One region of the Paenibacillus sp. P13VS genome, then DNA from elsewhere that is predicted to be linked to it. Evidence: a T-box and tRNA genes for the amino acid it is inferred to sense, from the RefSeq annotation. Region 1 holds a T-box; the other regions hold tRNA genes.
The links. The T-box of region 1 lies ahead of leuS (leucine--tRNA ligase). A T-box ahead of a tRNA ligase gene usually reads a tRNA of that ligase, here a tRNA-Leu.
Positions count from the first base shown of each region.

Region 2: it encodes a tRNA-Leu, which carries the amino acid that the T-box ahead of leuS (leucine--tRNA ligase) is inferred to sense. The anticodon was not compared.
Region 3: it encodes a tRNA-Leu, which carries the amino acid that the T-box ahead of leuS (leucine--tRNA ligase) is inferred to sense. The anticodon was not compared.
Region 4: it encodes a tRNA-Leu, which carries the amino acid that the T-box ahead of leuS (leucine--tRNA ligase) is inferred to sense. The anticodon was not compared.

Region 1 covers NZ_WYEV01000006.1:263,605-269,424, reverse strand. The annotation lists gene yqeK (bis(5'-nucleosyl)-tetraphosphatase (symmetrical) YqeK) at 1-161, shown strand, start outside; gene rsfS (ribosome silencing factor) at 179-526, shown strand; gene GUA98_RS17445 (S1 RNA-binding domain-containing protein) at 523-1,428, shown strand; gene GUA98_RS17440 (class I SAM-dependent DNA methyltransferase) at 1,541-2,311, shown strand; gene GUA98_RS17435 (phosphotransferase family protein) at 2,490-3,446, shown strand; T-box leader at 3,541-3,806, shown strand; gene leuS (leucine--tRNA ligase) at 3,878-5,820, shown strand, end outside.
Region 2 covers NZ_WYEV01000004.1:233,945-239,764, reverse strand. The annotation lists gene GUA98_RS10905 (hypothetical protein) at 1-349, opposite strand, end outside; gene GUA98_RS10900 (Rha family transcriptional regulator) at 407-610, opposite strand; gene GUA98_RS10895 (urease accessory protein UreF) at 869-1,570, opposite strand; tRNA gene GUA98_RS10890 (tRNA-Leu) at 1,996-2,078, shown strand; gene GUA98_RS10885 (glutathione peroxidase) at 2,216-2,692, opposite strand; cyclic di-AMP (ydaO/yuaA leader) riboswitch at 3,061-3,233, shown strand; gene GUA98_RS10880 (hypothetical protein) at 3,352-3,747, shown strand; gene GUA98_RS10875 (HAD family hydrolase) at 3,920-4,603, shown strand; gene GUA98_RS10870 (Nramp family divalent metal transporter) at 4,767-5,820, opposite strand, start outside.
Region 3 covers NZ_WYEV01000002.1:431,495-437,314, forward strand. The annotation lists gene GUA98_RS02985 (X2-like carbohydrate binding domain-containing protein) at 1-2,513, opposite strand, end outside; tRNA gene GUA98_RS02990 (tRNA-Leu) at 2,862-2,946, opposite strand; cyclic di-AMP (ydaO/yuaA leader) riboswitch at 3,308-3,439, shown strand; gene GUA98_RS02995 (C40 family peptidase) at 3,445-3,909, shown strand; gene GUA98_RS03000 (carboxymuconolactone decarboxylase family protein) at 3,990-4,319, opposite strand; gene GUA98_RS03005 (hypothetical protein) at 4,450-4,665, opposite strand; gene GUA98_RS03010 (hypothetical protein) at 4,784-5,113, opposite strand; gene GUA98_RS03015 (xanthine phosphoribosyltransferase) at 5,210-5,791, opposite strand.
Region 4 covers NZ_WYEV01000002.1:519,546-525,365, reverse strand. The annotation lists gene GUA98_RS03465 (sensor domain-containing diguanylate cyclase) at 1-1,197, shown strand, start outside; gene GUA98_RS03460 (winged helix-turn-helix transcriptional regulator) at 1,279-1,641, opposite strand; gene GUA98_RS03455 (Gfo/Idh/MocA family protein) at 1,861-2,853, opposite strand; tRNA gene GUA98_RS03450 (tRNA-Leu) at 3,055-3,139, shown strand; gene GUA98_RS03445 (hypothetical protein) at 3,256-3,447, opposite strand; gene GUA98_RS03440 (sn-glycerol-1-phosphate dehydrogenase) at 3,606-4,754, shown strand; gene GUA98_RS03435 (helix-turn-helix domain-containing protein) at 4,977-5,573, opposite strand.

The DNA of each region.
Region 1 (5,820 bases):
ATTTCCCAGGTGTAGATCACATTCGTGAGCAGGCAGAGCGCAGCTTGGAAGAGGGACTGATTGCCGGTTTTGATTCCACGATCAGCTTGCTGATCTCGCAGCGCCGCGTCATTTATCCGCTAACGATGTTGTCGCGGAATGATCTGATTGCACACTTATAAAATATGGAGGTTGGTTCATGACAGTATCATCGAAAGAACTTATGAATATGGCGGTAACCGCCGCTGACGATAAAAAGGCATCGAACATTGTAGCACTGGACCTGAAAGGCATCTCTCTGGTTGCAGACTACTTCGTAATCTGTCACGGTAATTCCGATACACAGGTACAGTCCATTGCAACCGAAATTCGCAAACAGGCACATGCAGCTGGCGTTAACATTAAAGGAATCGAGGGCATGGATTCCGCACGTTGGGTGCTGATGGATATGGGCGACGTGGTTGTGCATATTTTCCATCGTGATGAGCGCGAATATTACAACATTGAACGGCTATGGTCTGACGCCAAAGTGGTGGAAACGGTATGAGTTTGATTGCAGGCACGGTCGTCTCCCTGCCCGTTGATCGTGAAGTATCGCCTTTTGGCTACTTTTTGACGACAGGATCGGAGGATGTACTGCTTCACTATACGGAACTCACACGGGATGTCAAAATCGGGGAGACGCTCGAGGTCTTTTTGTTCTTTGATACAGAGGACCGTTTGGCAGCAACCATGAAAAAACCATATCTTACTCTTGGCGAAATGGCCCGACTGGTTGTGGCAGATATACACCCACGCCTTGGTTGTTTCCTTGAGATGGGCCTTGGACGGCAGCTGCTGCTCCCTATCCGTGAATTGCCCGAATTGGAAGAACTGCGCCCACACGTGGGCGATGAAGTTTTTGTTATTATGGAACATGACAAGCAGGGACGTCTTCGCGCCAAATTGGCCGGGGAACGTGAGCTTGCTCCTCTGGCGTTCCACGCCCCAACATCATGGTTGAACGAATGGGTGGAAGCTACGGTGTACAAACCTTTGCAGATGGGTACTTTTGTGCTTGTAGAAGGCGGAGTACTTGGCTTCGGTGCTATCGGCATGATCCATTCATCGGAGCGCAACAGAATGCTGCGGCTGGGTGAAAAGGTGAAATGTCGGGTAACGCTGGTTCGTGAAGACGGGCGTGTAAACCTGGCCATGTCCCCTCGCAAAGAGGTGGGCCGTAACGAAGATGCGGACAAACTTCTTGCGTTTATGAAAGAGCGCCCTATGGGCGGTATGCCTTATTCGGATGCCACTCCACCGGATATCATCAAGCAGCGCTTTGGAATCAGCAAGTCTGCTTTTAAGCGTGCCTTGGGCAAGCTGATGAAAGACGGACTGGTGACGCAGAAGGAAAACTGGACGTATTTGACGGAGTCAGCTCCGAAAGATTCAGATGAAAACAAGTAATCGTTAACGACATATTGGAACGAAGGAAGGCAGGGCAAGGCTGGGTGAACTCCGGACGCCCCTGCTTTTTCTTTTGGAATCGGAAAATGAAATTGAAAGTGCGGTGCCTGACATGTCTTACCGTAAATTTGCTTATGTGTACGATGAATTAATGGAAGATATGCCTTATCCGGACTGGATAAGGTTTGCAAGAACAGCGTGGGAGCAGCACGGCATGCCGAAGAGTGTGGCCGAGCTTGGATGTGGAACAGGGTCCATTACGATCCCACTGGTCAACTCGGGGTTTGAAGTGACGGGCATTGATCTGTCTGCGGATATGTTATCTGTGGCGCGAAGCAAAATGGAGGGAACTCCTCAAGGTCATCGATTGTATCGTGAAGGCAGTGTCCGCTGGGTTCAGCAGGATATGCGGGATTGGAGAGTACCCGAACCGGTGGATTCAGTAATCTCCTTCTGTGACTGCATTAATTATTTGCTGGAAAAGGAAGATGTTATTCGTACGTTCCAGCGTACCTACGAGATGCTGAAGCCGGAAGGCACATTCCTGTTTGATGTACACCATCCAGACACCTTGATTCGCTATGAAGAAGAGCAGCCTTTTGTCCTGGATGAACGCTCCGTATCCTATATCTGGACCTGCGACATGGATCGTGAACGGTGTGAGATTGAGCATCATCTCAGCATTTTCTCCCGGGTGGATGACGGCGGCAGGGACATGTACCAGCGTTTCGAAGAGGTTCACGTTCAGCGTGCGTACGATCCGGACTGGATGAAGCTGGAACTGACCAAAGCTGGATTCAGGAATGTCCGTGTATATGCTGATTTCACATGGAAAGAAGCTGGGGAAGGCGCGCAGCGGCTATTTTACGTCGCGGTGAAATAGAATTGCAGATAGGGAACCGTCCTTGCAACAGTGAGGGCGGTTTTTTCCTGTTTTTATGATGAAATGCATTGCCAGCACCAGTGAAGAGAGCCATAATGGACGAAGGTGGAAAACGTGGAAAACGCTTACCCGATCTTGATGAATAGAATTCGTATTTATAAAAAAAGGTGGTGCAGAAGTGGAAAGTACATACAAAACAAGGCTGACTTCAGAACAGCTGAATGCAATTGCCAAGCAACATTTTAATACAGGCATCCTGGAATATAGGGAAATGATTGACGGATGGGCCAACCATGCTTATTATATCTCGCTCGGCAACGGGCAAGAGGTGGTGCTCAAAATCGCTCCTTCCAAGGTTGGTAAACCATTGCGTTGTGAGCAGGATCTCCTGATGGCAGAAGTTCAGGCACTGCGTCTTGTGGGAGAGCTTCGAGATGTACCGGTCCCCCGTGTATTGGCGTGGGATACCACATGCAGTCTTGCTCCGGCGGAGTATTTTATGATGGAATATATGTCTGGCACGCCTTACAACAAGGTCAAAGATCAGTATAGTGCAGCAGAGCAGGCAGAGATTGAAGAGCAGCTTGGTGCATTCAATCGCCGGATCAACGAGATCAGAGGTGAAAAGTTTGGCTATTTTTCAGAAAAGAAACCAAAGTATAACACCTGGAAGGAAGCATTTTTGAGTCTGATGGATGATCTGCTGACCGACGGAAGAGAGGCTGGCGTAAAACTTCCTATGGATTATGATGAGCTTGCCCAATTGATTAGGGAGAAATCGGATGTGCTGAGCGATGTCAACGAGCCGGTACTCATTCACTGGGATCTGTGGGATGGCAATGTATTTGTGGAACAGGGGCGGATTACAGCCATTATTGATTTTGAGCGCTGCCTATGGGCGGATCCCCTGATGGAGCACTACTTCAGTCATTTTAATTATACAAAAGGGTTTGTGAAAGGTTACGGTAGGGCCATCACAACGGAGAGTGAACGAAAACGAAGAAGCTTGTACGATCTGTATTTCGATCTGATCCTGTGGATTGAATGCGAATATCGTCAATATGATAACCAGGAACACATTCAGTGGGCAATTCATAACTTGGAAGAAGGAATCGAGCGATTTCGAATGTCCTAGCCCGAATGGGGAAGAACTGCATTATTTATAGCAACAAACCAAGCAATATTGACTTTAGTCGTGCTTTTTTATATAATGGTCCCGATATTGTATACATATTTCGATGATAAGGAACAGTAGTGAGTCCTGTACATGACAGAGAGTCGGCGGTTGGTGCAAGCCGATTGACAGTATTTCACGAACTCGCCTTGGAGAAATGCGGTGATTACACCATCCTGTGCTTGAATGTCTGGCATTTCGTTCAGGAATGGAAATCCGCATCGGTTAACCGCCGTTACAGGTCCAAAGGGAGTGGATGACGAAGCACGTTCGTCCGCTAACTAGGGTGGTACCACGGGAATTCAACCTCTCGTCCCTAGCGCTGCAAACGCTATGGATGCTGAGGTTTTTTTGTTGCAATAAAAGTGAATAACCAAGAGGAGGAACAATAGATGAGTGAAAATCACCAGCCGAAGCACGGCTATCAGCCGCAGGTAATGGAGAAAAGTTGGCAGCAGTATTGGGATGAGAACAAAACGTTTAAAACAGGTGAAGACCCGGGTAAACCGAAGTTTTATGCACTCGACATGTTCCCCTATCCATCCGGTTCAGGTCTGCACGTAGGTCACCCGGAAGGGTATACGGCAACGGACATCGTTTCCCGTTACAAACGTATGCGTGGTTATAATGTGCTTCATCCAATGGGCTGGGATGCTTTCGGTTTGCCTGCTGAGCAGCACGCTCTGGACACGGGCGAGCACCCACGGGAAATTACATTCCGCAACATCGACAATTTCCGTCGTCAAATCAAGTCTCTTGGTTTCTCTTACGACTGGGATCGTGAGATCAGCACAACAGACCCTGAATACTATAAATGGACACAATGGATCTTCATCCAGCTGTACAATAAAGGCTTGGCATACGTAGATGAAGTGCCGGTTAACTGGTGTGAAGCGCTGGGTACGGTACTGGCTAACGAAGAGGTTATTGACGGCAAAAGTGAGCGCGGTGGTCATCCGGTTGTACGCAAACCGATGCGTCAATGGGTACTGAAAATCACGGAATATGCAGAGCGCTTGCTGGAAGATCTGGAAGAGCTGGATTGGTCCGAGAGCATCAAGGATATGCAGCGCAACTGGATTGGCAAATCCACAGGTGCAGAGGTTGTATTTGCCATTGAGGGCAGTGAAGAAGTTATTAAAGTGTTTACAACACGTGCGGATACTCTGTTCGGTGCAAGCTTTGCCGTTCTTGCTCCTGAGCATGAATTGGTCGATGCAATTACGACAGCGGAACAGCGTGAAGCCATTAAGGCTTACCAGGAGCAGGCCGCTCGCAAGAGTGATCTGGAACGTACGGATCTGGCCAAAGAAAAAACCGGCGTATTCACTGGTGCCTATGCGATCAATCCGGTTAATGGTGCAAAGCTGCCTATCTGGATTGCGGATTATGTGCTCGCTGGATACGGTACAGGAGCGGTTATGGCAGTTCCGGGTCATGATGGACGGGACTGGGAATTTGCGAAGCAGTTCGGTCTGGACATCATTGAAGTTATCCAGGGTGGGGACGTAACACAAGAGGCATATGCTGGTGACGGACCGCATGTGAACTCCGACTTCCTGAACGGACTGAATAACGAAGAAGCGATTGCGAAAATGATCGCATGGTTGGAAGAGAATGGTAAGGGGCAAGGGAAAACAACGTATCGCCTGCGCGATTGGTTGTTCAGTCGCCAGCGTTACTGGGGTGAGCCGATTCCAATTCTGCACCTGGAAGATGGAACAATGAAGACGGTACCGGAAGATCAACTTCCTTTGCTGCTGCCGGATATCGACCAGATCAAACCTTCAGGTACTGGGGAGTCTCCACTGGCGAACGTAACGGAGTGGGTAAATACGGTGGACCCGGAAACGGGAATGAAAGCCCGCCGCGAGACCAATACGATGCCACAATGGGCGGGAAGCTGCTGGTACTATCTGCGCTTTATCGATCCACACAACGACAAAGAGCTGATCTCCCAGGAGAAACAGCAGCAGTGGCTGCCGGTTGACCTGTATATCGGGGGAGCCGAGCATGCCGTGCTTCACCTGCTGTATGCTCGTTTCTGGCACAAGGTGTTGTATGATCTGGGCGTGGTGAATACCAAGGAGCCATTCCACAAACTGGTGAACCAGGGTATGATTCTGGGAACCAATAACGAGAAAATGAGTAAATCCCGTGGTAATGTCATTAATCCGGATGAAATTGTAAATGAATTCGGAGCCGATACATTGCGTCTCTATGAGATGTTTATGGGACCACTGGAAGCTACAAAACCGTGGAATGCTAACGGGGTAGAGGGTATGTACCGCTTCCTGTCACGCGTATGGCGTCTCTTCATCAACGAGGATACTGG
Region 2 (5,820 bases), on a different contig from region 1:
GCTCCAGCCTAAACCATCGAAGGTCCAGGTTCGCAGACTGTACAGATATGTCATATGTATGGCAGTGAACAAAGGGATATTGAATCTTCTCCAACTTCTGAATAATGGATAAATTCTCGGTTTCCTCTTCCTGGGCTGCCCATATCTGCAGCAGCTGAAGATAATGAAACGTTTCGTAAGACGGTCGATGGGCGTCGGCCTTTTTATATTTCGAGAGATGCAATCGCCCAAGCCCGTTCTGCCATGCGGTATTGCAGCTGCGGATTCTCCAGTCGCGGTCGACGATGATGAGTTGATGACGTAAGGATTGAAAGGATAACCTTTCAAGGTCGGTTGTAAAGAAGCTCATGAATAGGCCCTCCTTGGCAATCAGTTAAAGGATCGGGACGGCAGGGTAATGGTGGTGTCATCGAAGTTCATCCGAAATTTGCAAAATGTCTGCGACCTGGTTTCGGAAACGGGTGGCTTTTCGTGTGCCATGGATGAGATTGGATAAACGATACGGCGGGATGTCGTGCTTCTCGCAGAACGTTTTCTGGTCCATCTGAAGCTCCGTTAAGCGGCGTTTGATGGCCCATCCGAACGGAGTTACGGGTTTCTTTTTGTTCAAAAGGGTTCACCCCTCATAGAAGTATTTCAACCCGCCTTCGGCTGTGTATAATAGTGGGAGATGCGAGCTGTTCATTACATTATATACGTATTTACGTCATGTAACAATTAGAAACAATGAAAAATAGTGTATTAATATTAAATAATGACGTAAAAACGTGATGTTCTATAGACATACAAGAAAAAGCACGTCAGCAAGGAGGTTGCTGCGTGCTTTTTTCGTTTGGGGAAATATGAGGGGGGCTTGGAGGTGGTAAGATTAGGCGCGATAAGCATGCAGCCCTGCGCCAAGCATATAGAAGCTGGGGAACAGCGATTTCATGGACATGGAGGTTGGCTGTGCCGGTCCATCCGCAGCGGAGGCGCTAACGGTATTCCATTCATGCTCCAGGTCTGCGGCCAGGCGAACCAGCAGTTCCTGGGTGGTATCGTTATGCATGGGGAGGACTTTGGAAGCTTCGGTTATGCATGCATTCATGGCTGAGTGCAAGTAACCCATTACCGCTTCCTCGACGGGGATATCGAGGTAGTGGTTAATCCAGGCGTGAACAGTAGAGAGGCAGCCTACAGACTCGTATTTGGCAAGGGTGTGTTCGAGCTGACTGAATTCAATCCAGGGGTGGAGAGCCCGGGCCAGCTTGATCAGTCTTTTACCCATGGCAGCAGCTTGCTCCCTTTGATCAGAAGGAGTCCGCTGAACGTGAACCAACTTGTCAATGAGTGCTGTTCGCCATGTGTCATTATGATCTGTTGCGCTGTAGATACCTTTAATCGCCATGCCCTCAAGTCGAACGATACTGGGATGCAGCTGGCAGCGCATGAAGGACTCCAGATCATCGGCATTTCGGATGCTGCCTTCAGCAATGTGTACATCCATACCAAATGAATGGGTAAAACCTCCGACATGAATGGAGGAATCAAGCAGTTTGACATAATCGAGCAGCTTATTCCTACGGTTCACGGTCTTTCGCCTCCTATGTTCGTAAAATGTTATATTATATAACATTAATATTGATTTACGAAAGCTTTTATGTTTAAGATCCGAATTATATGATATATATAATCACATAAATATCCGTATTCTGTCAATGGTTTCTTGTTTTTAAGTTTTAATTATATTTAAATGTTACATTATGTGACTGAAAATAGTTTAAACACATAAAATTAATGTTATGTATATGATATGTTTTCTTATGGAGAGCTACAATTAAAAATGAAGATATATAAAAGATTTGAAATTTAATGTATGCAGCAGTTAAAAGATCATGACGATAAAAACCGATATTTGGAGGAAAAACACAGGTGCAAAAGTAGTTTTAATAAAAGTGCTTTACTTTTATAATGTGATCCTGTATAATCAATTTTGTTGCCGATTATTTACGACATGCGGTCGTGGTGGAATGGCAGACACGCTATCTTGAGGGGGTAGTGGGCGTATGCCCGTGGAGGTTCGAGTCCTCTCGACCGCATCATATTGTACGACAAGAAGAGGTTTTCCGAATATGGAAAGCCTCTTTTTTGCGTTTGGAACAACATAAAGAAAGACCATTCACACAGAACCGGTCTTTCTCTGGTTCCCTGTTGATGATGGCCTCTCCATGTTGATCTATTTCAGAAGTTTCTCAATATCAGCCTCAATTTGGTCAGGAGTTGTTTTTGGAGCATAACGCTTCACAACGCGTCCGTTCTGATCAACGAGGAATTTGGTAAAGTTCCACTTGATGGCTTTGGATCCGAGCAGTCCCGGTGCCTCTGTTGTCAGGTGCTGGAATAGAGGATGAGCGCTTGAGCCATTGACATCAATTTTCTCAAACATAGGGAAGCTTACACCGTAATTCATCTGGCAGAACTCTGCAATATCGTCGGAAGATCCTTTTTCCTGAGCGAATTGGTTGCTTGGGAAGCCCAGTACTTCAAACTGTCGGTCTTTGAATTTGTTATAAAGTTCCTGTAAGCCTTCAAATTGCGGGGTCAGACCACATTTGCTCGCCGTATTAACAATCAGCAGCACCTTGTTGCGATAATCGGACATCTCGACTTCCTGGCCCCGAAGGGTATTGACTTTGTAGTCATAAACGGACATGATCAGTCGCCTCCATATCGTATAATGGGTTAATGATTCCTATAGTTATATTATATTGCTTACAATTAGATAATGCAAAACTAATTGACTAAATTCCTATGTTGACTTACATATATCTAAAATTACAACCGTTTTTCATAAGAACGAGAATTAGCGAGCTTCACAGAGATGGATGGAGAATGGATAGGTTGTAAGCGATATCATTGATATGTAATGCCTTAAATTCGTCCATTCGGTGATCTGACCGTACTTTACACTAACATGTCGCGGGTGTATGATTCATATCGTAATTTCTAATTCAATTAAACTTAACATGAACAACGAAACAAACGATAATATCGCTCTGGTCAATATATGAAACAGGAACGATGTTTTAATCGCTGAGTTTCCATTCATTCATGGGTGGGAAACGGGGGAACCAATCGGAATGGCTGTCATTGCAGCTAATCCATGGGGTGAATTTTTCGGTGCAAGCCGGAAATAGGGCGACTCTCGCGCCCGAATCCGTCAGCTAACCTCGTAAGCGTTAAAGGGAGAGGCAACAAGCCGTACGCATATTCATGGCGTTTTCGTCATGGGTTATTCAAGAAGCGTTCGGGAGGCCTTGGTCCCCCACGCTTCTTTTTTGTTGTCTTTTCACGCCAAGGGAGGAACGAATGATGGATAATGAGATGATTTTAGTAACAGCACCGAATGAAGCAGGGCGCAAGTTTATCAAGCTGTTGATGTACAAAAAAATGCCGTTTGCCGTTCTGACCAACAGTGCAGGGGAAGAACGGAAGCTCCGCAGAATCGGAGTGGAGAACGTCATTCGCATGAATACAGCTGAAGCTCAGAAGTGGTTTCTGCCGCAGTCGAGCGTAGGCAACGTTTTTATTTTCGAGAACAGTTTGAACCTGACCTGCCGCTATCTGCAGATCTGCCGTTCCTGGACTTCCAAATCACTATGTGTAATTACGGAACAGAGTCACCCCAAAGGCATTTACCGCGGGATGGGAGCTGACCGCATTGTGTATTCTCTTAATGGAGAAGTTGGCTTCTTGCTTAATGGTTAATGTGATAGCTGCCGATTGATCCGGTGTAAGGTGCCTGTTATAATTGAACTTGTGGAAAAACGGAATTCTGAGGAGACTCATGCATGATGGTGGGTCTTCTTTTTTATTTGAGCATTAGTGTACATTGCTGATGTATAGAGATTGCGTTCGTGGCTAACAAGGAGGAATAGGCGTGCCTGATGTACGGGGGTTAAAATGGTTGTTCTTTGATGTAGGAGATACGCTGGTCGACGAATGGGAGCCGGTAGATGATATTATAGGGCAGTTTGTAAAAGAAGCCTGCTTGCTTGGGTATCCGGTGAAAATAGAGGAAGTGCGAGAGATATTTGCCTCCTGTTACCGAAACTATGAGCAGTGGCCCATGAGGGTAGCCATTCGAACGCTAATCAGCGATGAACGTCATAGGGAGCAGATCCAGGAGAAGTTGAAGTTCCGGAAGGAACTGGAGAAGCCCTTCGCTTCTGCTGACGCGGTGTTGAAGGAATTGTCATACCATTATCGAATTGGCATCATTGCCAATCAGAGTCCAGGGACAGCTGAGCGCCTGGAGAGCTACGGTCTGCGGAGGTACGTGGATGTACTGGCATGCTCGGCAGAAGAAGGCGTATCGAAGCCGGATCCGGAACTCTATGCTGTGGCTTTGAAGCAGGCGGGATGTGAACCCGAGGAAGCAGTCATGATTGGGGATCGGATTGATAACGATATCATTCCTGCCAAGAAGCTGGGGTTGTTGACGATTCGGATTTTGCAGGGCTATGGACGGTTTCAGCCTGAGCTGGAGGGCCAAGAGCGTGCAGACTGGACCATCGAATCCTTGGAGCAGCTTATTCCACTGCTTGTGCCTTCTGAGGGTTAATGGATAAAATAAAAAAAGATGACTTTCGCGTCATTAAATAAAGGACAAGGCAAGTGTACGGCAAAGCTAAAAGGCTGATCCCTTCAAGTATATTCTTGATGAGGGATCAGCCTTTTTTAATGAATCTCTGGTAAGAGGGAGACGGTTTTAGCGTATATATAGATTAAAACAGCATGATGGTCTGGAAGATCAGATAAACGTTCAGAACCACAATTACGGCAGCGATGATCCAGGAGACGACTTTGAGCCACAGTTTATTGGCGAATGCGCCCATGCTTTTTTTGTCACTCGTAAACATCACAAGTGGAATAACGGCAAAAGGCAGCTGCAAGGATAGAATTACCTGGCTCAAAATCAGCAGCTCTTCCGTTCCATGTTCGCCGGCGATAGCCGTCACGATAACGGCAGGGATGATCGCAATTAATCGGGTCACGAGCCGGCGGAGCCAAGCCGGAATCCGAATGTTCAGGAAACCTTCCATGACAATCTGTCCGGACAGTGTACCTGTAAGCGTAGAGTTCTGACCTGAGGCCAGCAGAGCGACACCAAACAGGATACTTGCAATGGTTGTGCCCAGCAGAGGTGTGAGCAAGTGATAAGCATCTGCAATCTCAGCGACCTGTGTCATGCCTGCGCTGTGAAATACAGCGGCTGACACAATGAGTATGGCAGCGTTGATAAACAGGGCCAGGGTCAAAGCGATCGTTGAATCCATAGTGGAGTATCGAATGGCTTCTCTTTTCCCTTGAGTTGTCTGTTCGATCTGCCGGGTCTGCACGATGGACGAATGCAAGTACAGATTGTGCGGCATAACCGTTGCTCCGATGATTCCGATGGCGATATACAGCATCGCTGGATTCGTTAGTATCTCGGCACTTGGAACAAAGCCGGTAAGCACTCCGCCCATATCCGGTTTGGCAAGAAACAGATCAATCCCGAAGCAGAGGGCGATGGTTGCCATCAGTACAATGACCAGTGTTTCCAGCGCGCGGAAGCCTTTATTTTGCAGCAAAAGGATAATCAGAACATCCACAGCCGTAATAATGACGCCGTATAACATCGGAATGTTGAATAGAAGCTTCAGTGCGATGGCTGAACCGATGACCTCAGCCAAATCTGTAGCAGCAATGGCCAATTCACACAAGACCCAGAGCATAATGACAACTGGCATACTGAACCTTTCACGGCAGGCTTGAGCCAGATCCCGTCCAGTTACA
Region 3 (5,820 bases), on a different contig from region 1:
CTATAGACCTTTTGCTGCGCCAAACGTCCGTCACGGTAAGCACTTACCGTTTCCTTAAACTCACCATCCACGTAAATATCCATGTCGCCCTGGGACGGATCCACTTCCGTAAAAAACTGAATACCCGTTCCTCTGAATTCATACTCAAAATAATCGCCGTTCTGCTCGGCGTAATGCACATCATCCTTATAGTCGCCAAATCCTCTTCCCGTGCTGCGTGACCAGTTTCCGCTATACTTGATCGCGGGATCGTCATTGTTAATCATCGAGAATCGGATTCCGGAGGTGTCAATAACCTTAATCGTGAGCGTCTGCGGATCCCCCGCGCTAAATACCACGTTAAACTTCGTTGTGCCCACGGGCAGCTGAGTGAGGTATTGTTTCTTGATCGTTAACGTATTGTCAAGGACATCGTAGTCATCTTCGCCGAGATCGTCCCCGTTGTATTCCACACCAGTTAACGTATTACCGTTCAGGTTTAACGTGATTTTCACATCCGCTTGCTGATCCACTGCCTTATCAAAGTCTGCAGCGGTTGGGCTGATTCCACTGTTCTGCCTATCAGATTCTTTTTCCCTGGTTACCTTGAGTGCATCCAGAAGCATGTATTGGCCCGATGCCTTAACAACCTTCAGGGTATGTGTTCCACTTGGCAAATCTGTTTTGCTGAACAGCACCTGCTGGGCTTCCCTTTCTCCATCGGTATAAGCGCTTATCCGTTCTGCCTCACCATTATCGAGAATAATGCTCATGTCCCCCTGCTCTTGATGCTTCTCTGTCAGCAGCTCGATGCCTGTACCTGTAAACGTATATTCAAAATAATCGCCGTCTTTTTCCGTATAATGCACATCGTCATTGAAGTCACCGAAACCCCTGCCAGTATTCGCATTCCATGAACCTGTGTACCGTATCTCACTGTCGTCATCGTTAACGTAGACCACCTCGGTAACCGTGGTATCGTCTCCTGAAACGGCTGGTACAGCAGTCGGTTCATCTGCTACATTGGAATCGCTCGCTGGATCAGCAATCGTTCTATCATTGCCTGTGGAATCCTGAATCGCTATCGTCAGGTCCTGTGAACCCTCTAATTGTTCCTTGCCTCCATTTCGCTTCCAATCTCCGGTATACCGCATGCCTGTATCATCGTCATTCACCGTCGATGTTCCGCTCAGCGCCTTGACTTTCAGCATGCGGGAAGCATGAGGTTCCAATAAACCACTGCTAAATCCCTCGTTAAACGTACCCAGTTCGGAATGGCTCCACAGGTCACGGACCGATGCAGGTCCTTCCAGACCGATATCGCTCCAATTGACCTTGACCTCAGTACTCCGGTTGCCCAGATTAAAGAGAGCCACACTGTACGTTCCATCTCCGTTATTGGCGTACCATACCTGCTGCTGAGTATCCATCGATACCGGATGAGCCGGACGTCCAGCCTGATTGACAGCGATCACTTCATCATTGGTAAGAAGTTCAAGTCCATAGCTGTCCAGCCTGGTCATGTCATTCCCTGTATACAACGGTGCAGACGAGATCGCCCAGAATGTCATGGCTGTCTTCCGTTCATCCTTGGTGAGCCCATCCATGGAACCATTGCCCACGTTTAGCGAGTCAAAATCATTCCACCCGCCAGGTCCTGCATCACGCCACCAAAGCGCAGCGATTGGAAACAATCGAGCAATATTAGCCCACTGCGTCAATCCCACATTGCTGTCGTATGCTTCGACGTCCCAATCGATACGCCAGCCATTAGCGTGCTTTTTCCAGAAATCCACGTAGTTATGGTCCAGTGCCCATGAAAGCTCGAACCAGATATTATGCCTTGCCAAAGCTTTGGACCAAGCCTCCACATCGCCTCGTGCATCCCGGCTCAGATTGTTAATGCCTGATCCTGGAGTCACGCTGTCGAATTTGACAAAGTTAATGCCCCACTCGCCCAGAAGATCTGCAATGGAATCGATGTATTTCTGAGCACATGGATTCGAAAAATCAATCTTGTAGGTATACGCATTCCAAGCATCCATCACGGTAAGTGGCTGATAAGCAATATCCTGCATTCGGCAAGCTCCGCCCGTCCCGTAAATCTCGAGGTTTTTATTGTATGCATCAATGGACAATCCGGGAATCAGATAGATCCCGATCTTCTGACCATTGTTATGAACATAGTCGATAACCTCCTGGAATCCGTTTGGATACAGTTCTTGGTTAGGAATCGGTCTTCCGTATTCATCATTATCTCCGTTCCATCCCGCATCAATATTGATATATTCATAGCCATGAGCCTGTAACTTCTCGCGCATGGCATCCGATTGCTTCTTGATGCTCTCCGCTGATGTCCATTTTACGGAAGGGTCATACACCTGCATACTGTAACTGCTCCAGCCCATGTAAGGTTTCTCAGCTAATGTTGTCTCTGCAGCCCCTTCAACCACACGACCTTTAGTCCCTGTAAATCCAAACTGAACTGCCGCAAAGATGAACACCAGAAAAACCATCGCCATCCGTTTACCCATTCGCTTCAAATCATCCCTACCCCCTCTGAAATAGTGAATTCAAATCCATAATGATAGCGCTTACCTTACGTGAAAAGAATAGTGGATGTATTATGCTCAGGGTAGGTACAATTCGGAATTTTGCGTACATTTCACCATGAAAGCGGGGGTACCACAGCCATAGAACAGGCATTTCTCCCCCTTACACCGGAGATTTTGCAAGTAAACTGCTGCCATCAGATCGATTCGGAGGACGTTGTTTAAGTAACGATGTGTGTATCGTAGTTATGGTCTTATGGTCAAGTAAAAAGACATAAAAAAAGGTCTCCCGCAGGCGTTAGCCTAACGAGAAACCTTTTCTTCTTATGATGCGGTCGAGAGGACTCGAACCTCCACGGGGGGTTAGCCCACACGGACCTGAACCGTGCGCGTCTGCCAATTCCGCCACGACCGCATATGGCATATCTCCGAGATAATCTATCGCGGCGACAAGAAATAATATATCATGTGAAATTCCGTGTGTCAACACTTAAATGATTTAGTATAAAACTAAGATGACTAAAAGGTATAAAATCTACTTGAGAACTGACTTTCCCTGCTAAAAATGAATCACGCTCTCTTCTACTACTCCAATTTACTTATTTGTCCAATTTTTGCGCTGATGAAACACAAATTACGTTTTTGTCATCATAAATAAACATGGAGAACTACTACTTTCCACAAAAAGTCTTGAATTCCGTTAACATTGCAGAAGGAAGAAAGGTTTGACAATTACGCATTTATGCAATATAGTTTCAAAAGGTTACAAAATATTAATTATTCATTTGCCGAGTTTCATGTTTGAAAACGGGGGAACCATTTTGGGTGAATTATTCTTATACATAGGAAATATAGGGAACCTTCTACCGAACCCTTAGCTAACTCCGTAGGCATCGAAGGGAGAACATTGATTTTGAAAAAACTGATCATTTCTATTTTTGGCGCAGCCGTTCTATTTACATCTGGTGCAGCAAGCACTGAGGCGAGCAGTATCAACACCGTCGTTAACAACATGACTGGAATACCTTACAAGTGGGGCGGCACGACGCTGGCCGGGTTTGATTGCTCTGGATTTATGAGATATATTTTCCAAAAATATAGCATTGAATTGCCACGTACTTCACAGCAGCAAGCCAAGGCGGGTACTCCGGTATCCAAAGCCAATATCCGCACAGGTGATCTGGTATTCTTCAACACTTCAGGCAGCGGCATTTCGCATACAGGCGTATACATCGGAGGCGGGCAATTCGCTCATGCTTCCAGCAGTAAAGGTGTCAGCATCACCAAAATGTCGAATCCATACTTCAGTGACCGCTATGTAACAGCGCGCCGGGTGACCGGACAATTTATGTATAACAAGATGCTTGGAAAAATATAAGTTGCACAAGAAACAGGCTCTGGAATGATCCAGAGCCTGTTTTGCTGTCTGGTTATTCAGACTCACTTGCAGGAAAAACCTTAGTGCAACGCTTTTTGCACACGCATTGCGCCTTGAGACAGCGCGTGACCGCCGCCTACCGCTCCAGCTACCGCAACCGTCTCCATAATCTCCTGATCGGTTGCGCCCTTCGCACGGGCCTCTTCTACGTGGTAAAACGTACATACTTCGTTATTGGCAAACAATCCGATGCCGAGGGCAATCCGCTGCTTGGTTTTGGCGTCGATGGCACCTGACTGAAAGCATTCACCTGTAAAATCGTGATACGCTTTGACTACGCCAGGCAACACATCGCTTAATTCTCCAATCTGATCCTTGTAGGCATGTACCTTATCATTCATCAATGTCATGGCTACCCGCACATCCTCTCGGCTGATAAGTTTACGAATTCTCGCTGTATCTATCTTCTCTCCCGAGTGGCGGAATTATGCCAAACCATCCATGGTAATTCCATGCATTCCGACTCCAGAGCGGCTCTATTCATTCAGCCGGACTTTGGCGTGGTTCACTAAAGAGCTGATAGCGATAACTGCGGTCCAGCTTGACCACACGTCTGTTCTGGCGACGGATAAGCACCTGTTCCCCATCCCAAGCAACGACAATCCCTGTTACATCGTTGGACTCCAGACCATCCCGTACCACTCTTACTTTTTCACCCGATAAGCGCAGTGCATCTAATTCTGCATCACTAATCATGTCTATGGCTCCTATGTTTCAAAATAATTTACAAAAAGAGACCTAAATGAAGAGTCATTTAGGTCTCACGTGACTGTATTGGACTGTTATGTCATTCGAAAAATATCCCGACTGAAAGTTACCGCTGCGCGTGCTCTTTGCTGTCGTTCTTCTCGAACCAAAAATCAAGCACTTTGGCGGACATCACACGTTCTTCAAGGTACTCCACTTGATGTGGTGTAAATTGTTCTTTCCAAGCGAAGGACAACTCTTCACACAAGCCTACAATGGTCAGCAACTCTGACCAGGCAACATAGCGTTTGTACCAGAAAAATTGAGGATGTTCAATCATATAGGGATAAAGGTCATCAAATTCCGTATGTTTACAATCCAGGGCACGTTCAAAATGAACTTTCGACTCCGCCAGCTTTTCAATAAAAAATTGTTCTGATGCCGGTTGGTTCCCCATGGTGTTGCCTCCTCTCCCTAACATAACCCCATTATAAATGAAATTCGCGGTCATGCAAAGGCATTGTTCAAAAAATAGGCTTTTTCCTTTAAACTGTCACATTTGGTTATCGTCGAATTGCACGGTTCCATCATTCAGTGAACGAATGCGCACCAAGGCTTCCACCGGAATGCCCTGCTCACGGATCGTACGTGCACCGGCCTGAAAACATTTCTCGACCACGACACCGAATCCGACGAGCTCCGCCCCTGAACGTTCAATGATCTTAATGACACCGCGAGCTGCATCTCCGTTGGCGATAATATCGTCTATAAACAAAATACGGTCATTCTCATGAATATATTCGCGGGATACCATAATATCGGTTACGATCCCTTTGGTAAAGGAAGGTACACGTTCACAGTAGGCATCGGGATCTGCCAGAAGTGTCTTTTTTCGACGGGCAAATACGAGCGGCACCCCAAGTTCATGTGCTGCGGCAAAAGCAACCGGGATCCCTGAAGACTCCACCGTTATGACCCGTGTCACTCCACTTTCACGAAAGCGAGCGGCAAACTCGCGGCCCATCTCCATTGTCAGTGCAGGATCAATCTGGTGATTCAATAATCCGTCCAGCTTCAGCACCTGATCCGAGATGACTACGCCTTCTTGTAATATTCGTTGTTTTAATACTTCCATCATTCGACCTCCCAAGCCTATCCTATGAG
Region 4 (5,820 bases), on a different contig from region 1:
GTTTCATCTGAGGCAGCCAAAAAAGCGATGGAGCTTAAGGCGCCCTATATTTCCGAAGCCTATCAGACCCCAAGGACGAAGCGCAGAAATGTTTTTGTCAGTGAACCGATCTTCGATGCAGCTGGACAATTTAAGGGGACTATTGGCGGTAATATCTATCTGCAGGAGAATAATATCCTGAACCTCTCTTTTGGAAGTCAGCTGAGGACAAGCAATGGTTCATATTTTTTTATTGTCGATGTCAAGGGCACGCTTCTATTTCATCCAGACACCAAAAGAATTGGTGAGGACATCAGTAAAAATGAAGTTGTACAAAAGCTGCTGAATGATCAAACAGGTAAGGAGCAGTATAAAAATCTGGCTGGCATAGATTCGCTTGCCGGGTATCAGAAGGTGCCTGCTACCGATTGGGGCGTCGTGGTCGTATCTCCAACTCAGACGGTGTACGATCAGTTGAATGAGCATATTCGCATGTTATTGCTGTATACTTCCGTTCCGTTTCTCCTCCTGACCCTGATTGTCATTCGGGTAGCGCGGAAACTGGCGAGTCCATTTGTCTATCTGGCCGATCTGGTTAATCAGGTGGATCAGGGTAAAGTGGACCTGCCAACCATGAAACCACATTGGAACAGGGAGGCCGATTTGCTAACCCGCACGGTTTTGGGTGCATTGATGAATTTTCGCAAGCAAACCGACCAGCTTACCTATGATGCCAGAACGGATGTGCTGACAGGCATGACGAATCGCAGGACATTTGAAGAAGTCATCCAGCAATGGATTGATGAACAGACGCCATTCTCGATTATTGTTCTGGATATCGACCGCTTCAAATCCATTAACGATACGTTCGGGCATCACGCTGGAGACGAGGTCCTGAAGCATATTGCAGGTCTGATCAGGTTGGCTGTTCGGCCGCAGGATGTGAGTTCCCGCTTCGGCGGGGAAGAGTTTGTCGTGCTGCTGCGGCACACCGGAGCTGAGACCGCCTATCAGATTGCCGAATTTATCCGTGTCACGGTTGAGGAGAGTATCATGCCGATTGATCGCTCCGTGACGATATCGGCAGGGGTTGCCGAATATCCGCTGCATTCATCTTCAGCGACGGAGCTGTTCCATCTCGCGGACACAGCTCTGTATCAGGCGAAGGAAGAAGGGCGCAATCGTACCGTGACCATTCAGACCGTAGATAGGTCATAAACAGGCCGGGAAGATCGCCTATGAAATACACGATAAAAAAGCTGATCCCTTATGAGAAGGAATCAGCTTTTATTGCGTTCACTATACTTCCTGTGACTTGGCTTGGACGACTTCATTTGTATAGGTTTCTCCCCAGTCCCGCATGCTGAATATGATCGGACGGAGCGTTTCCCCAAATGGCGTAAGTGAGTATTCCACTTTGGGTGGAACTTGAGGGTAGATTTCCCGGTGTACAATCCCGCTGCTTTCCAATTCTCTTAATTGCAAGGTGAGCATTCGCTGCGTAATGTCGGGAAATAACTTTCGGAGTTCATTGAAGCGTAAGGAACCCGAAAACAAGTGATACAGAATGGCTCCTTTCCATTTGCCTCCAATAACGCTAAGTGTAACTTCTACGGCGCAGCCATAGGGTTTGGGACATGTCTCGGTTGAGATTTTTTTCATCGATCTGCACCTCCGTCAGCTATGTGTATAGTATCAATTTAAGCACTACGTACTTAAAATGTGTGTATGTTCTCTTCAAAGCATACCATGTCTGATTCGGATTATAAACCCTCGATATCGGATGAATGAAAAGGTGAAATGTACAGTAAAAAAACCCGGTTTCGTTATACGAAACAACGGGTTGATGTAAGATTCAGGGTATACAGCAAGATTTTGTTGTTAGACCAGTGAAGACAAGATGGTATCACACAGGGCCATCGTTCCGACATTATCCTTGCCGCTCGAATGCGGAAGCGAATGATTGTGGCAGCATGACATGAAATGCGCCATCTCACCTACAAATCCACGAAGGTAGAGATCACGGTATGCGCCAGACATGGGAGAGTTGGAAGGCGTATAGACCGTATCCTGCTCTTCAAGAGCCTTCCAGGGGAGGCTGTCCGAAGTGCGAGAGTGATGGACGGTAAGTGTATTCATTTCTTCTGCTGACGCAAAACCGTGATCGAATGTAACCAGTACGCTTTCGCTTTCGCGTGACCATGCACTCATGCCTGCGAAGTAAGCACTGCCCACAATACCATTATCAAATTTCAGGGAGATGCTCTGATTAATATGTTCTCCATCCTTGACTGTGGTACCCGTCACGTGCTGTACCTCGCCGAAGAGGAAACGCATCAGATCGACCATGTGAATGGCAGCGAGCTTCATAAACTGTTCTTCGTTCTTGCAAAATGGAGTACTGTCAACCGTAAATTTCATCTGAAACGAACGCGTTCTACCCATTGAACCACCATCAATCAGTTCCTTTAATTTCATATATATAGGCGCATAGCGTTTCATAAATCCTACCATTAGTACAACGCCAGCCTTTTCGGCCGCATCAGCAATTTCTGCAGCTTCTCTGGCAGTCCAGCCAAGGGGTTTGTCAACATAGACATTCTTGCCTGCCTTGATGCATTGCAAGGCGAGAGACGTTTGATCCTCAGGTTGAGCCACCACAACAACGTTGTTACAGTCTTCGTTTTGCAGCATGAGAGCTGCGTTATCATATGCTGATCCTGTGCTGCCGTATCGCAGCAAAGCGGCTTGAGAACGTTCGATACTGCGAGTGGAGATGGCCTGGATGGTAGCCCCTGCTTCTACAGCAGAAGGGTAGATATTGGTCGTTGCGTGAAATCCGGCACCGATAAAACAAAGATTCATTTGAGTCATAACCATTCTCCTTCTTCAATGATATCTGGTGCTAACGATAGGAGGTTTTTAATTTCTATAAAAGGACATATGTCCTATCTATTTCATATAATAAAAAAAGTATTGCATTCTTCTTCCAGAGCCTGTATACTCTTAATTACGGTGAAACGAGAAATGGATTAACCGGTTGCTTTTCATCAAGGATGAGAAGATACATATTATGCGGTCGTGGCGGAATTGGCAGACGCGCACGGTTCAGGTCCGTGTGGGCTAACCCCCCGTGGAGGTTCGAGTCCTCTCGACCGCATCGAAGAGAAAAAGGTTCGAAGATTGCTTTTGCAATCTCTCGAACCTTTTTTTATTTTTCTACGAATTGAAATGCCTAAAAACTAGCTTTGATTAGGTGTCTTCTTGGTTCAGTTGTTAGTGTTGACGCCGGCGCTGGCGTAAGAAAATCGCTGTCCATAGTCCGGACAAGGCACCAATGATGCCGAAAAAGGAAACGCTGCCGACCACTTCATACGCCTGCAATTGGAACAAAAACGCAATCCCGCTGCCCAGGGTCGTTCCTGCAAGAAAACCGAGAGATAAGCCTGTATCTTTGCCGAGCTGCATGGGATCACCTGCTTCAAATAGTTTGTCAAAACATTTGCAAAATGCGGGTACAAGAAGTAAAGTGTGAACAGGAAAATCATTGAAATTTTTCCTATACTCATTGTGTGGCTTTTCCAGTGCAAATATGCATGAACTTAGAAACGGGAGGTTACGAACACATGAATATGAACGAACGCATTGCAGCTTGGAATGCAGAAGCACAGCAGTGTACCTGTGGACATGATCATCGGCTGGTACAAATGCAGGTCTTTTTGGAGCATGGTGCAATTCGTAGATTGCCGGGGTACCTGTTGGAACAGAGCTATAACCAGGTTACTGTGGTATATGATGGCCGGACAGGTCCGGTGGCGGGATATGAGGTGGTAAAAAGCCTGCAGGATGCGGGGCTCATAGCAGATGAATTCCAGATGCCTGAGAACAGCGCGGGGGATATCATTGCCGATGAGGCTGCGATTGTGCAGGTACTGCTTGGTGTAAAACAAATGACTCAGGCCATCATCGCAGTGGGATCGGGGACCATACATGATCTGGTGCGATTTGTGTGTGCCAAAATGAACAAGCCATTTCTGTCTGTCCCAACAGCGGCATCGGTTGATGGGTTCACTTCAGCAGGAGCTCCGCTCATTGTAAGCGGCATCAAGCAGACGTTTCAAGCTGTTCCGCCCGAAGCGATCTTTGCGGATATTGACATTACCCAGCAGGCTCCCCAGGCAATGACGGCAGCGGGCTTCGGTGATATGTTAGGCAAATATACGTCTCTGGCAGATTGGATTGTATCGCGTGATCTGGGCGGAGAGCCGTTCTGTCCGGTTGCTTACCGGATGACGGAAGAAGCGCTGACGGCCTGCATCGACAATGTTCAAGCCATCGCCGAAGGAAGAGCTGAAGGTATAACCGCATTGATGGATGCGCTAATCATCTCAGGTGCCTCCATGTTAATTATTGATCATTCCCGTCCGGCATCCGGCGGTGAGCATCACATTTCTCATCGTTGGGAAATGGAATTGATGGCAGCGGGCCGGAAACCTGTTCTGCATGGGGCCAAAGTTGGGGTAGCTTGTGCGCTTCTTACAGAGCGATACAAGGAACTTGCAAGGCTGTCCCGAGAACCTGTTTTTGATGTGTATGCTGCTTTACCTGATGCGTCACAGCTTACGGCATGGCTTGAGCAGGTTGGGGGGCCGACCACAACAGATCAGCTTGGGGTTACACCGGATATGGTGGAACATGCATTTGCAACGGCACACACACTTAGAGATCGATATACCGGACTCAAATATATTAATGAAACTTTGAACGTCGTTTAAAATAAAACCAACCTGTACAACGGATAAAATGATCCGGAATGGCACTGCATTTTCCTCTGATTTGTACGTACAAATCATACAGTTGTTTATTATAAGTTCGAACAAGTTCTTGGGCGAAAGTGAAGGGGACGTACGTCACAGGTGTATCAAGAGGTATGTTTCATTTAAAAAGGCTCTGTCCTCCCTTGTGGGAAGAACAGAGCCTTTTGTCTGTTCGCTTATTTAGTTGTTGCGTCGGTCTTTCAGGATGACATCTGCGAACAGGATGGTTTTCGGGATGCGGAAAAATTGTTCCGCTTGTTCCTGAAACGCGGCAGAAGGCAGCGTTCCCTGATGCAGCCATTTGCGGAAAGTGCCGGGATGAACCCCGATCCAGTGGCTGACATCTGTCACCGACAAATCATGGACCATACACAAGCCTGTCAGAATACGGTTGCTAACCGGAGATCGGGTCACCGTACGCTTCATGAAACGGGAAGGCTCGGGCTGACAAATGACCGGGCTTTTGCGTACAACTTCTTCATTGAAGAGGATGTGACGCGGGTAGCCAAGCAATTGGCACGCTTTGTCCAAATTGGTACTGCCGGGTATCCGCCCCTCATACACCCACGCGCTCACGCTGCGTGATGAGATGGATAGATCTTCGGCAAGCTGGGACAACTTGATATCATTGGCCATCAGCACGGCTAGAAGAACGCGGTTTCGGATTTGACAGCGTGTCGGTTTACGGAATCGTTTAACACGGACGCCTTTTCCCAAGTATTTACGGTTGATCAGAGACCACGCCTGGATGGAATGTTGTTCTGGTTGATTAGGCATATTTCCTCCGATTTTTTTAACCAAATACTACAATAAGAACCGGGGTACTTTCAAGTGCCGGGTGCACTGGTTTGGATTGGGCCCAATCCTATGAGAATGTTAAAGGAGGGAATTATGGACTAGGGTATGTGCAATTCATTTCCTAGTATATTCCTAGATTACAATGTTTCACTAAATTTCAGGGATCAAAGAGAACGTGGAAACCAATAAATTAGGTCTTAAATACTATTTATAGGACTTTTATACT